Regions from separate parts of the Rhizobium sp. P1_E6 genome, predicted to be linked through region 2. Evidence: riboswitches for the same ligand, from Rfam matches in the RefSeq annotation. Region 2 holds a riboswitch; the other holds the start of a gene.
The links. Region 2 has a riboswitch for S-adenosylmethionine ahead of metA (homoserine O-acetyltransferase MetA). Riboswitches for the same ligand answer to the same signal wherever they lie in the genome.

Region 1: another riboswitch for S-adenosylmethionine. It lies ahead of AC1D35_RS05530 (O-succinylhomoserine sulfhydrylase); the one in region 2 lies ahead of metA (homoserine O-acetyltransferase MetA).

What each region holds. Positions count from the first base shown of each region.
Region 1 covers NZ_JBFUBG010000006.1:20,671-30,782, forward strand. Annotated here, with positions in the region: gene AC1D35_RS05515 (Hsp33 family molecular chaperone) at 1-566, shown strand, start outside; gene AC1D35_RS05520 (hypothetical protein) at 697-1,287, shown strand; gene apaG (Co2+/Mg2+ efflux protein ApaG) at 1,355-1,747, opposite strand; gene AC1D35_RS05530 (O-succinylhomoserine sulfhydrylase) at 1,990-3,174, opposite strand; SAM riboswitch at 3,221-3,299, opposite strand; gene AC1D35_RS05535 (2'-deoxycytidine 5'-triphosphate deaminase) at 3,373-4,467, shown strand; tRNA gene AC1D35_RS05540 (tRNA-Gly) at 4,526-4,599, shown strand; gene AC1D35_RS05545 (hypothetical protein) at 4,610-4,891, opposite strand; gene AC1D35_RS05550 (VOC family protein) at 5,264-5,647, shown strand; gene AC1D35_RS05555 (methyl-accepting chemotaxis protein) at 5,709-7,700, opposite strand; gene AC1D35_RS05560 (transporter substrate-binding domain-containing protein) at 8,152-9,027, shown strand; gene AC1D35_RS05565 (tellurite resistance TerB family protein) at 9,145-9,558, opposite strand; gene AC1D35_RS05570 (thermonuclease family protein) at 9,607-10,112, opposite strand, start outside.
Region 2 covers NZ_JBFUBG010000185.1:68-4,445, forward strand. Annotated here, with positions in the region: gene AC1D35_RS34845 (aldose epimerase family protein) at 1-1,004, opposite strand, end outside; gene metA (homoserine O-acetyltransferase MetA) at 1,144-2,067, opposite strand; SAM riboswitch at 2,115-2,192, opposite strand; gene AC1D35_RS34855 (ABC transporter ATP-binding protein/permease) at 2,341-4,182, shown strand; partial or broken gene AC1D35_RS34860 (transposase) at 4,196-4,378, opposite strand, start outside.

The sequences.
Region 1 (10,112 bases), on a different contig from region 2:
ATCAGGGCATCGTCGCATTGGACGGTACCTCGCTGGAAGACATTGCCGGCGTCTATTTCCGCCAGTCGGAGCAGATCCCGACGCGGGTGCGCCTTGCTGCTGCGGAGCTCTTCGACCGTGATAACGATGGCAAGCCGCGTCACCGCTGGCGGGCAGGGGGCCTCGTTGCCCAGTTCCTGCCGGAAGCGCCGGAGCGCATGCGCCAGACCGATCTTCATGGCGGCGACGGCGACACAGGCGAACGCGGCCACCTTGAGGACGATGCCTGGGCGGAAGCCCGCTCGCTCGTCGAAACCGTGGATGCAGATGAACTCACCGATCCGCTTGTTGGCACCGAGCGCCTGCTGTTCCGCCTCTTCCATGAGCGCGGCGTGCGCGTTTACGAACCGCGTGCCGTCTTCGATCGCTGCAGCTGTTCGCGGGAAAAGATCGGCGGCGTGCTGAAGGGTTTCAGCGCCGAGGAAGTAGAGGCAAGCCAGGAAAACGGTGAGATCGCCGTGACCTGCGAGTTCTGCTCAACGACCTACCGCTTTCCGGTGCATGAGGTTGCGTCTCAGCTTACTTAGTCTTCCTGAGTATAAGAACAGGCGAGCAATAGAACTAAGCGATAGCGCAGCGCAGTGACTCGACTTTTGGTAGTCACTGTGTGCCTATTGTGTTTCATTGGTTCAGGCTATGGAAGCGGGGTGGGTGCCAATGAAGTTTTTGTGTTTGGTACTTGCGCTCTTAGCTGCAGTGCCGCGAATTAGCTTTGCCGACGACGAGACTGTTCTATGGAAAGAAGTTGGTGGCTGGAGTGTGGCTGTCGACAAAAGTTTGGGCAACGCCTGCTTTGTCATGACTTCCTTTGAAGACGGTACAGTTTTTCGTCTCGGCTTCAATTTCATCGAAAAGGATAATCCCTTTTATATCCTGATGGCCAATGCAAATTGGAAATCATTGGAAGAAGGCAAGCAATATCCGATCGAATTCTACCTGGACCGCTCCAAATGGACTGCCGACGCAAGCGCCGTAGATCTTGACGGTACTAAGGCATTGTGGATTAATTTTAAGGATACTGGCTTGATTGGCGAGTTCGCTCGCAAGTTGAGTTTTCGTGTCGATTTTAACGGCAAGCGGATAGTTGCCCTCAGTCTAAAGAACTCCGTCAAAGCGACCGATGAGATGCTCGTCTGTCAAAAGGCTGTCAACGCTGCAGTGGCCCAACAGCCGGCACAGCCGCAATCAAAAGATCCGTTTGAGGCAAAGCCGGATGCTCAGACCGCATCGGATCCCTTTGAGCTTTAATAGAGATTGCCGATTGAAGACTTCAGCATTGCCGCATATCCGCGAGCAATCGGTTCGAATTTACGCATCAGTTGAGCACCCTGAGCAGGCCGGGTGAATCGAGCGAGAAGGCGGGGATGTCGACATCGAACAGCTCGCCTTCGTCCGTCTCCATCTGGTAATGGCCGAACATCAGGCCGGATGGCGTATCCAGCGGACAGCCCGATGAATATTCATAGGTATCGCCAGGTTGCAGACGCGGCTGCTCGCCAACGACGCCGGGGCCGCTGACCTCGTCGATCTGCCCGTTCTGGTCGGTAATATTCCAGTAGCGGTTGACGAGACGTACGGCTATGCCGGAGTTGTTGGCGATGACGACGCGATAACCCCAGACATAGCGATCGTCGTCCGGATCGGATTGCTCCTCCAGATAGAACGGTTCGACAACCACTTCGATGTCTCGTGTGAGGGCGCGATACATGCCTTACACCTTAGTCAATATACGTTACCCGTATCTTATAACAGTCCTCATGCGTCAAGAAACGGAACAGTGAACGTGGCCCCGCCGCCCTCGGTCGGGCCGCCTTTTGTTCATTAAGCCTAACTCTCAGTGTTAATTTCAAGGCAAATGCCACGGCCACGGTGGTATTCCGCGGCCGCGCCAGGAGCGCCGTGCGTCCTTTCGGACGCACAAAGGAACGCTCTATCCCTTGAATCGACGGGTCAGGCCGAAACCGTTTCCAGTGCGCGGGCGAAATCCTCGATGAGATCGTCCGTGTCTTCGATACCGGCCGAGAGGCGTACCGTGCCCGGCGAAATGCCGAGCTCGGCGCGGGCCTCGTCCGTCAGGTTCTTGTGCGTCGTCGTCGCCGGATGGGTGATCAGGCTCTTGGAGTCGCCGAGGTTGTTGGAGATCTTGACGATATCGAGCGCGTTCTGCAGCGCGAATGCCGCTTCCTTGCCACCCTTCAGCTCGAAGCAGACCAGCGTCGAGCCGCCGGTCATCTGCTTGGCAATGATATCGGCCTGCGGATGGTCCTTGCGGCCGGGATAGATGACCTTGGCGACCTTGCCCTGTTCGGCCAGGAAATCGGCGATCTTGGCGGCATTCTGCGTCTGCTGRTTGACGCGCAGCGGCAGCGTCTCGATGCCCTTCAGAAGCGTCCAGGCATTGAAGGGCGACATGGCCGGGCCGGTATGGCGGAAATAGTCATGCAGGTTCTCGTCGATCCATTCCTTGTCGGAAAGCACGACGCCGCCGAGGCAGCGGCCCTGGCCGTCAATATGCTTGGTGGCGGAATAGACGACGATATGGGCGCCGAGTTCCAGCGGCTTCTGGAAGAGCGGCGTCGCAAACACGTTATCGACCACGACCTTCGCGCCGATCTGGTTGGCGAGCTTGGAGACACCGGCAATATCGACCACTTCCAGCGTCGGATTGGTCGGGCTTTCCAGGAAGAACACCTTGGTCTTCGGCGTGATGGCCTTTTCCCAGTTCTCCAGGTAGCGGCCATCGACCAGCGTGCAGTCGATGCCATATTTCGGCGCCAGCGTCTCGACCACCCAGCGGCAGGAACCGAAGAGGGCGCGGGCGGCGACGATGTGGTCGCCGGCCTTCAGCTGGCAGAGAATGGCGGCGGTGACGGCGGCCATGCCGGAAGCCGTGGCGCGGGCATCTTCCGCGCCTTCCAGCATGCACATGCGCTTTTCGAACATGTCATTGGTGGGGCTGCCGTAGCGCGCGTAGATGAAACCTTCGGTTTCGCCCTTGAAGCGCGCCTCGGCTGCTTCCGACGTATAGTAGACGAAACCCTGCGTGAGATAGATTGCCTCGGATGTCTCGCCATATTGCGAGCGGAGCGTTCCGCCGTGGACGAGTTGGGTTGCCGGGCGCCAGGTCTTGCTCATGCCATCACCACTTTCAAACAACAAAAAAACCGGCCGCAAAAGCAGACCGGTTTTCAACCCGGTCTTTTTAGCCACTTATTTAACGTGGCTGCAAGCCGACCGGCCAAATCACCACGGGATAAAATTGCAATACTGCCGTTCTGCGCTTGCGTCAATTCCCCGACTTTGGTTTTGTCGGCGGCAAATTATGGATGGAGCATGATGGCTCGCGAAACTGGAATTTTGGCCGACCGCGCGATTTCCGCGCTGTTTGAAACGGGGCGTCTTCAAAGCGAACGGGAGCTTGATCGTGATCAGATCCAGCCTGCGAGCCTGGATCTGCGGCTGGGCGCCAAGGCTTTCCGGGTGCGCGCCAGCTTCATGCCCGGCCCTTCTCACCTTGTCGCAGACAAGCTCGATCGGCTGAGCCTGCATGTCATTGATCTCAGCGAAGGCGCGGTGCTGGAAACCGGCTGCGTCTACATCGTACCGCTGATGGAGCGTCTCGATCTGCCGGCCGACATGTCTGCCTCTGCCAATCCCAAGAGCTCGACCGGCCGTCTCGATATCTTTACCCGCGTCATCACCGATTACGCGCAGGAATTCGACAAGATCCCATCAGGCTATTCCGGTCCGCTCTATCTCGAAATCAGCCCGCGTACTTTCCCGATCGTCGTGCGCCGCGGTTCGCGCCTGTCGCAGATCCGCTTCCGTGTGGGCCATGCTGTGCTCAACGAACCGGAGCTCCTGAAGCTGCACGAAACGGAAACGCTGGTGGCTGCCAAGCAACCGAACGTATCCGGCGGCGGCATTGCACTGTCGATCGATCTGGCGGGCGACGAGGAGAGCCTGATCGGGTATCGCGGCAAACACCACACGGCCGTCGTCGATGTCGACAAGAAGGCCCAGCACGATATCTTCGATTTCTGGGAGCCACTCTATAGCCGAGGCCGCAACGAACTGATCCTCGATCCCGATGAGTTCTACATTCTCGTCTCGCGTGAGGCCGTTCACGTCCCCCCGCATTACGCGGCGGAAATGACGCCCTTCGACCCGCTCGTCGGCGAATTCCGCGTGCATTATGCCGGCTTCTTCGATCCGGGCTTCGGCCATGCGCCCGCCGGCGGGCGCGGCAGCCGCGCGGTGCTGGAAGTGCGCAGCCACGAAGTGCCCTTCATCCTCGAAGACGGCCAGATCGTCGGCCGCCTGATCTACGAGCACATGCAGGAACAGCCGACGAGCCTCTATGGCTCAGGCCTAGGCTCCAACTATCAGGCGCAGGGCCTCAAGCTCTCGAAGCATTTCCGGATCTGATCTCGGTAATGCCGCGACTTGACAGCGGCGGCCATCTGTTGGAAGTCTCAAGCTTCAGGCGGGTGTAGCTCAATGGTAGAGCAGCAGCTTCCCAAGCTGAATACGAGGGTTCGATTCCCTTCACCCGCTCCAGCTACTCCTCTCAATCTCTTCCGAAAATGTTGATCGGCCTGTATCGGCGATGCGCGATCGCCAACGTGCGGTCCGGACGGATGATATAGGTCTCCTCGACCTGCCGGCCGTACTGGTCGATGAAATCGTGCGGGAAGGTCGAGCCGACAGGCGACTTTGTCAGTTTCGTGCGCGGCTGGCCGTTATAGGTGATGCTGCCGGGAATGGGCTCGATGCCGGGACCCGTATATTCGACGGTCGTGCAGCCGGCGAGCGCCAGCGCGCCGATGAGGCCAAGTGCGATCAGTTTCATATTGGAAGCCTTTCTTTCCGCAGCACGGTGTCATTGTACCGCAAATTGCGAAAAGCTCACGATACAAACGGCGCACACGTCTTCAACCCTTCGAGAAGGGCGTTGCGACCATGGTCTACTGCTTTTCCGAAGTCGCTCGACCGATATGCTCGACCGATCTGATTGCCGCTCGTGGCGCGATCTGCTAGAGCGGCACTGTCGAAAAAGGCAGGATCGGATGAGGTAAGCCCGGTCCCTTCCATCATCGGAAGCTCTGCTCCGTGTTTCACACGAGAACCCGCGACGTGGCCCGCATGCGAATGCGGGGTCCCGGCGGCATGCGGAGCGTAAAGAACGCACTCCTCCGGGATTTCATTTTCGAAGGAGACAGTCATGCGTTTGAACCATCTTGATTTCTACGTGCCCGATATTGCCGCTGCGGCCGATTTCTTCCTGCGTTATTTCAGTCTGGAATTGCGGGAGATGAACGAACGGATCGGCCGGGCGATCCTCTACGACGAGCAGGGCACAGAGATCGTTCTCAGTCGTCCGTTGCCGAAATTCGGCGGTGCCGATCAGGTCGAGCTGCAGCGACAGACCTATCATATCGGCTTTATCCTTCCCGAAAGATCGGATGTCGATCATCTCCATCTTCGCCTGGCGGCGGATGGTGCTGCCGTTTCCGGACCACCCACTGCCATCCGCGGTGGCTGGCTGTTCTATTGCACGGCGCCCGGCAACGTGCTTGTCGAGGTCGGCTGGCGCCCACAGGCCTGAAAGACCTAAAACGAAAATGGGCGGCCGAAGCCGCCCATTCACACTCAATCAGGTTTTCAGCTCAGAATTCCGTCCAGTCGGCCTCCTGGCTGCTGGAAGGGGCGGCCGCGCTGTTTTTGCCGAAGGCATTGGCGATTTTCTGGCCGAGGGCGCGGGCCGGCGAAGCCTTCGGGCGTGACGTGCTTTCGGCAACACGCACCGGGGTTCTCGCGGCCGGTCGTGCGGCGGCGCGCGGTGCGGTCGGGATCGGCGCGCTTGCAACGAATCCGCCGGTGCCGGTCAGTCGGAACTGGCCGAGCAGGTTGTTGAGTGCCGTCGCTTCCGTTGCAAGGCCGTGGCTTGCCGCGGTGGATTCCTCGACCATCGCCGCATTCTGCTGCGTGCTCTGGTCCATGGTGTTGACGGCGGTATTGATTTCCTGCAGGCCGGTCGACTGCTCGCGGGCAGCTTCGGCGATCGCATGGACGTGCTGGTTGATTTCCTGCACCTCGTGGACGATCGCATCGAGCGCCTTGCCCGTCTCGCCGACCAGTGAGACGCCGGTCTGCACATGCGTGCCGGATGTGTTGATCAGCGCCTTGATTTCCTTGGCGGCGTTTGCAGAGCGCTGGGCCAGTTCGCGGACTTCCTGTGCGACGACCGCAAAGCCCTTGCCGGCTTCACCGGCACGCGCTGCTTCAACGCCGGCGTTCAGCGCCAGCAGGTTCGTCTGGAAGGCGATATCGTCGATGACGCCGATGATATTGCCGATCTCGACGGAGGACTGCTCGATCTGATGCATGGCGGCGACCGCCTTGCGGACGATGTCGCCGGACTTCTCGGCACCAAGGCGGGTGCGGGCGACGAGCTGGCTTGCCTCTTCTGCACGCTTTGCCGCGTCCTTCACCGTTATGGTGATCTCTTCGAGGGCTGCTGCCGTTTCTTCGACGGAAGCGGCCTGCTGCTCGGTGCGCTTCGAAAGCTCGTCGGCAGACGAACGGATCTCGTTGGCGCCGGCGCCGATCGCCCGGGCATTGGAGCCGACCGTGTGCATGGTCTCGTTGAGCTTCTCGACCGAGTTGTTGAAGTCCTGGCGCAGCGCATCGAGATGCGCGACGAAGGGTTCGTTGATATTCGAGGCCAGGTCGCCGGCGGCAAGGCGGCGCAGGCCATCGCCGAGTGCTGAGACGGCGCGTTCGAGTTCGGATGCCTCGCGGGTACTCTGCGCCTCGCGATCGCGGCGCTCGTTGTCGCTGACGCTGCGGTCGGCTTCGGCGCGCGCTTCGAGGGCAATACGCTCGACCGCGTTGTCGCGGAAGATCGAGACGGCCTTCGCCATCTGGCCGACTTCGTCGCCGCGGTCGAGACCGCTGATCTCGCTGCCGGTATCGCCTGCGGCAAGCTGAGTCATCCGATCGCGCAGCTTCGCCATGGGGGTGGTGATACCGATCTGGGCGACGACGACGCTGAGACCGACGGCGCCGACTACGGCAAGGCCGATCAGCGCGAAACAGAGGTTGATACTATCGTTGACGGAAGCCGAAAGTGCGTCGCCGCCGTCGTTGAGCATCGCCATCATCGCATCGTTGTTGGCAATCATCTTCGGCGTCAGCGCGTTGAGCTTGGCATTGATCAGGGCGACATTCGCCAGCGCGCCGGCGCTGTCCTTGGCCTTGCTCTGCTCGACGATCTTGTTCGCCAGAGCTTCGATTTCATCGATGCCGGCCTGGATTTCATCGACCGCCGCCTTGCGGCTGGGCACAAGCGCCAGCGCCTGCGTCATGCGGTCGCGTGCCTGCGGCAGCTTGCTCGGTGTCGCGAGCGCCGATTGGAATGCCGGCGTATCGGGCTTCATTTCGGCCAGCAGACTGACCTGCAGCACCGAGGCGACGACCGATGCGCTGGCGCGCGCGCTCTGCATCGAGGCCAGCGCCTCATGGTCGATGAAGGCGCTGTAGGCCGCGTCCGCTCGGCGGAACTCGGAGATGACATAGATCATTCCGGCCATCGTGATCAGCCCCAGGAGCGCCACGACCGAGATGATTTTTGTGCGGATTTTCAGATGTTTCAGCATGGAAATGTCACCCGATTAGCCGGGTGTGTTGCGAACCCGGTGCTTTTGAAATCATTTGTTGTAGAACGATTCTTCGGTATTGCGCTGGCGGGGGATACCTTGAGAGGTTCGACATGCGCATCATGCGATCGGCCGGCGAGGTCGATGTCGTCGCGACAAATAAGACGGGATATTGCTTAATTCCGCGCTAACGGGCTCGGGGCGTGGCCGTAAATTCCAGAGGCGTGGTTGTTATTTGTGCTTAAGCGTTCAAAAATGCAATTTATGCGAAATTTTTGTGTGGCTGGCATGGCGTCGAACTCCACGAAAGACCGTGCTTTGAAGGCCGACGCGTCGTTCTGATTCCACCGAAGCGCAGTCTGCTACCTGCCGGGCCATATTCCCCGATGGGTATGATTCTGTTACATCTCTGCCGGGCGGCAGGCGCGGCGCTTAACTTGAGGCAGGTCATATGGTGCAATCTAAACCGGCGTTTCCGGCTCCAAGAGGGATTTTTATCCTTTGCCTGTTTTCGGTTGCACTGCTTTCGGCTTTTTCCGTTTTTGCGCAGCAGGCAGGACCGTCCGTGCCGCTGCTGTTCGATTCCCGTGAACGCCTGGCAAAGCCCGACCTTTCCTCGCTCGTGCGGTTGCGCTTCCTGACTTCCGTGGACTTCCCGCCCTTCAATTTCAGCGACCAGAACGGCAAGCTCTCCGGCTTCAACGTCGATCTCGCCCGCGAGATCTGCGGCGAACTGGAGATTGCCGACAAGTGCCAGATTCAGGCGCTGCCCTTTGCCGACCTGCAGAAGGCGCTCGCCGGCTCGCAGGGTGATGCCGTCATCGCCGGACTTGCCGTCACGCCGGAGCTACGCCGCGAGTTCCTCTTCTCCCGCCCCTATCTGATGCTGCCGGCCCGCTTCGTCCGCAACACGGCCGTCTCCGTGACCGGAACGACGGCTGCCGGCCTCGCAGGCCATCCGGTCGGCGTCGTCAAGGGCACCGTGCATGAGGCCATGCTGGCGGCCTTCTTCCCCGCCATCAAGGCGCAGCCCTTTGACAACAAGGAGGCACTGCTGACAGCCTTGAAGGAACGCAAGGTCGATGCCGCCTTTGCCGATGCGCTGCAGCTTTCCTTCTGGGTCGCTTCGCCCGCTTCGGACAAGTGCTGTTCCCTGTTCGACGGGCCCTACACATCAGAGCATTTCCTGGGCGAGGGCATGACGATCATGCTGCGCCAGAACGACAGCGTGCTGACGGCGGCGATCGACCACGCGCTGGCAACGCTCTCGCGCAATGGCCGCCTGGAGGAAATCTATCTGCGCTATTTCCCTTACGGGCTGTATTAGAGCAATTCCAGCAAAAGTGTGCAGCGACTTTGCGTCCGGAATTGCGGTGAAAAAAGCAATTCCAGCAAAAGTGTGCAGCGGTTTGCCTCCGGAAATGCGTTAAAAAAGGAGAGAGGTTTACCCCTTGCGGAAGCGGGCGATCGCGCTGCGCTCGATGGCGGCACAGGTCAGCTTGTCGAGGCTGAGACGGTCGCGCAGCAGACTGAGCAGCCGCAATTCTTCAGCTTTCACGGAAAGGTCGGCGGCGGCGACTTCGACTGCCAGTGCATAGGCCGTATCGTAGAGCCGGGCGGGCAGCGTGTCGCGCACCGTCTCCAGAACCACATCCAGCCCTTCCGGGCCGGCCAGCAGCGAGGCGCAGTCGCGGGCGACGGAAATCAGATTGTCGTCGTCGAAATCACGGAATACCGGCAGGAAGCCGATGAGCTGGCCGATCCTTTCCATTTCCCGATCGTTCATGGTGCTGTCGACGGCAGATGCCATGACCATCACGTAGATCAGGGCGTCGTGGGCTGAAAGCGGCTTGTTCATGTCTGATTCCCTCTTCGATGAGCGGAGATTAGGAATTGGCAGTCGCCATTACAAGGGATCGGCCGGTTCAGGCCGGGGCGCTGCCGCCGGCCTGCGGCGCGGATCCTCGCCGTGGATGCCTTTCTTCGCTTGTTTTGCCTTTTCGCCGGCAGCGGTAAGCGGCGAACCCGGTTGCGCCTCAGCCCAGCCGTTTTCCACCAGCCACGTGCCGATATCCTGCTGTCCCAGCCGGCAGGCAGTCCTCGCCATATCCTGCCATGCATCGGAAGGCAGGTCGCAATCGACCGTACGGTTGCGCAGGAAAAGCCGCAGCGCCGTCTTTGCCATCATGCCGCACGGCCATTCCCTTCCTTCCGATCCGCAGCTCTTGTCCGCGGGCGTCGCAATGACGTCGACAATCTGCAGCCTGCGTTTGCCGAAGGAGAGGACACCGGCATTCTCTACCGTCGGCCGCAACAGCTCCACGCTGTCTTTTCCCTCGGGCGTGGCCGACGGCGTCTCGGTCGCTACCGGAGCATTCTGCGCCGTTTCATCCGCTGTTGCATCTTCGGAGG
Region 2 (4,378 bases):
TAATCCGTTTCCTGGCGCAGCACTTCACCGGGACGCAATACCGCGTTCGGAAAGTCCTGATGATTGATGGCATCGGGCCAGATCTGCGTTTCCAGGCAGAAGCCGGCGAAGGGACTGTATCTGCGGCCATCGAGACCCGGCACCGGCACGCCGAGCTTGAAGCCGGCATAGAACTGCACGCCCGGCTCTGTCGTACGCACTTCCAGCGACACGCCGGAATGCAGGCTGCGGGCAAGTACGACGGAGCGCTTGGCTGTGCGCTCGCTCGAAAAGCAGAAATTGTGGTCGTAGAGCGCTTGCTCTTGACCGGCAAAACGCTTCATCGGCGCCATCGCACGGAAATCGAATGCGGTGCCCTCGACGGAGCGGATCTCGCCGGTCGGTATCTGCCTTTCATTGGTCGGCAGATAGTGATCGGCGGCGATCATGATGTCGTGCGCCAGCGCATCCTCCCGGCCATCGAGATTGAAATAGGAATGCTGACAGACATTGGCGATCGTCGGCTGGTCCGTTGTCGTCTCGTAGGTGACAGAAAGCTCGCCATCGCCATGCACGCGATAGGTCGCCTGGATCGTGCAGTTGCCCGGATAACCGGCACGGCCATCGGGATCGACGATCTTCAGCACCACGCGGTCGGTCTCATGCTCGACGACCGTCCAGACAAGCGTGCCGATATTATTGCTGCCGCCGTGAAGATGTGTGACGCCCTTCTCGTTAAGTTCGAGCTGGTAGTCCTTGCCGTCGAGCGTGAACTTGCCGTCGCCAATACGGTTGGCACAGCGTCCCGGCGTCGCGCCGAAGAAAGGCGAATGAGCGAGATAGCTTGCGAAATCCTCGAAGCCGAGCACCAGCGGTGCGTCATGACCCTCCAGCCTGATATCCTGGATAACTGCACCCCAGCTCAACACCTTGACCGTCAATCCGCCACCGCGGATGACGACGCGATGGACGGTCTCGCCGTCCTTCGTCTGTCCGAAAACTTCCCGTTCCAACTTGTCCGCCATGATCGACGCTCACTCCATCCCTAGAATTCAGGAACCGGAACCTGCCCCCATTTCCTGCAAACCGCAACCGGGCAAACCGGAAAACAAAACGCCGTCACAGAAATGCGACGGCGTTATTTGTAAGCCCGCCCGATGACGCTCAGATGCCCGAGCCGATCTCTTCGATATCGTAGGACGTCGTCTGGTAGATCTCGTTGATCCAGTTGCCGAAAAGCAAATGCGCGTGGCTGCGCCAGCGGTTCTGTGGCGCAAGAGTGGAATCGTTATGCGGGAAGTAGTTGTGCGGCATCTTGATCGGCACGCCGGCATTCACGTCGCGGAAATATTCGTCCGAAAGCGATGTGGAATCATATTCGACATGGTTGAAGATATAGAGCCGCCGGCCCTTCGCCTCGTGCACGAGACAGACGCCCATCTCGCTGGATTCCATCAGGATCTCAAGACCATCGACCTTCTCGATGTCGGCCCGGCGCACCTCGGTCCAGCGCGACACAGGAACCTCGAAATTATCAGAGAAACCATTGAGATAGACAGATGAGGGCTTGAGATTGCTGTGGCGGTAAACGCCGAAGGCCTTTTCCTTCAGCTCATATTTCGGCACACCGTGAAAATGATAGATCCCCGCCATCGCACCCCAGCAGACATTCATGGTCGAATGCACATTCGTCTGGGTCCAGTCGAAAATCTGCTGCATTTCCTTCCAATAGGTAACATCCTCGTAGGGCAGCGTCTCGATCGGCGCGCCCGTGATGATGAAACCGTCGAACTTGCGGTGCTTCACTTCCTCCCAGGTCTGGTAGAAGGCGAGCAGATGTTCTTCAGACGTATTCTTGGCCTTGTGGTTGCCGACGCGGATCAGCGAGAATTCCACCTGCAGCGGCGACGCGCCCACAAGGCGCGCCATCTGCACCTCGGTCTTGATCTTGTTCGGCATGAGGTTGAGCAGCCCGATCTGCAAGGGACGGATATCCTGGCGGATCGCCACCGTTTCGGTCATCACCCGCACGCCCTCGTTCACGAGGGTTTCGAAGGKGGGCAGCGTGTCGGGGATCTTGATGGGCATTGCGGTCAACTCGATCAAAATAAAAAACCGGCGGCGAAAGAATCGCTACCGGTCCGCACGCGGCCCTTTAGCGATTTATTTAACGTGGCTGCAAGCCGGCCGGCCAAATCACCACGAGGCACCTTAAATAGCGCCAGTCTCGTTGCGAATCAACTGTCAATGCAGATAGCTGCAAAAGCCATCACGCTTTCTTTATGGGTGGTGGAATCTGTTGATGGACCAGTAACGCCCCCATGTTATTAATGTAAGGATGGGCGGATTTGGAAAGTTGTAATGGCAAATGACGTTGAAAGGGGGAGGGGCATCCAGAGTCAGGACCGGGTAGGGTATGATCTCAGCCTGACATATCGACTTGGAGTGATGTTCTCCGCATTCTGGAATTCTGAGGTTCGTGGCAGGGTGCTGCTGCTTGCGATAACGCTCGTCGTCATCATCCTGGCAACCGCCTATGGACAGGTGATCCTCAATGAGTGGAATGCGCCCTTCTATGATTCCCTCGAACGCCGTGACCTTGGCGAATTCTTCAAGCAGCTCGAAGTCTTCGCGATGATTGCCGGCGCTCTGCTGCTGCTCAACGTGTTGCAGGCCTGGCTGAACCAGATGACCGCGCTCTATATGCGCGAAGGCCTCTCGCGCGATCTCGTCGATCAATGGCTGAAGCGCAAACGCGCCCTCAAGCTTTCCACCATCGGCATCATCGGCGTAAACCCCGACCAACGCCTGCATGAGGATTCGCGGAATCTGGCGGAAAGCACGACCGGGCTTGTGCTCGGACTGCTGCAGTCGACCATCCTGCTCGTCAGCTTCATCGGCGTGCTATGGGAGCTTTCGAGCGGCTTCATCTTCCATATCAGCGGCTATAACTTCACCATTCCCGGCTATATGGTCTGGGCAGCAATCTTCTACGCCGCATCAGCCTCGCTATTGAGCCAGGTCGTCGGCCGCAAGCTCGTCAAACTCAATGCCGACCGGTTCTCGAAGGAGGCCGAACTGCGCTTCGCGCTGATGCATGCCAATGAGAACATGCCGGCGATCACAGTGGCGCGCGGAGAGGAGAATGAGCGCAAGCGCATCAACGGCGATATCACCAATGTTCTTGCCGTCATCAAGCGGCTGGCCATAGCCAATACCAACCTGACCTGGGTTTCGGCAGGGTACGGCTGGCTGGTCATCGTCATCCCGATTATCGTCGCAGCCCCAGCCTATTTTTCTGGCGGGCTGACCTTCGGCCAGTTGATGATGTCGGTCGGCGCCTTCAATCAGGTCAATACAGCGCTGCGCTGGTACGTCGCCAACTTCGGCCCGATTGCCGAATGGCGCGCCACGCTGATGCGCGTCACCGATTTCCGTCAGGCGTTGCTGGAGATGGACGATGGCTTCGATCTGAAAGACACCATTGTTTATGAGGAAACCGCGCCGGATACGCTGACGCTGAAGAATGTCGTCATCCTCGCCAAGCTTGGCGAAGACATCGAGGATTGCGGCGGCTTCCGGATGCGCGAGGCGGATGTGACGATCAAGGCCGGCGAAAAGGTCATGATCAACGGCGATCACAGCGTGAACCGCCGCCTGCTCTTCCAGGCCATGGCCGGCCTCTGGCCATGTGGCAAAGGCACAATGGGCCTACCGCCCATTGCCGACATGCTGTTCATCCCGCAGGTCGCCTACGTGCCGGGCGGCACGCTGCGCGAGGCAATTTCCTTCCCCCAAAAACCCGAGGCCTATGACAAGGCGACCGTCGAGGCCGCACTTGAGGCTGCCGGCCTGCATTCGCTGATCGCCCGCCTCGACAGCCGCGCGCGCTGGGACAAGCTTCTCGATGCCGATGAGCAAAAGGCCATCGGCTTTGCTCGCCTGCTTCTCGTCAAGCCGCGCTGGGCCGTTTTCGATGAAGTGCTCGAAGGCATGGAGCCGGAATGGCAGCGCACGATGACGAAGCTGCTCGCCACCATGCCGGACACCGGCATGATCTATATCGGCCGCTCGGAAACCTATCTGGAAGCGCTGCACCCGCGCACCCTGCACCTGCAGGCACTGCCCTCGAAATCGGACGAAGAATCGGCAACTTCGGTTCCCGGATCGAGCGCCGCGGCAGCTGCCGCCCCGGCGCTCTAGGCTCCAGACTCAATCAGGCCCACCAAATGACGATGGCGGCGATGTAGCAAGTTGCCGCGAAGTTGAGCATGAGCTTGTCATATCGAGTTGCGACACGCCTCCAGTCCTTGAGGCGACAGAAAGCACGTTCGATGATATTTCTCCGGCGGTAGGCGACGGGGTCGAACGGTTTGATCTGCTTTCGGGTTGGATTGTT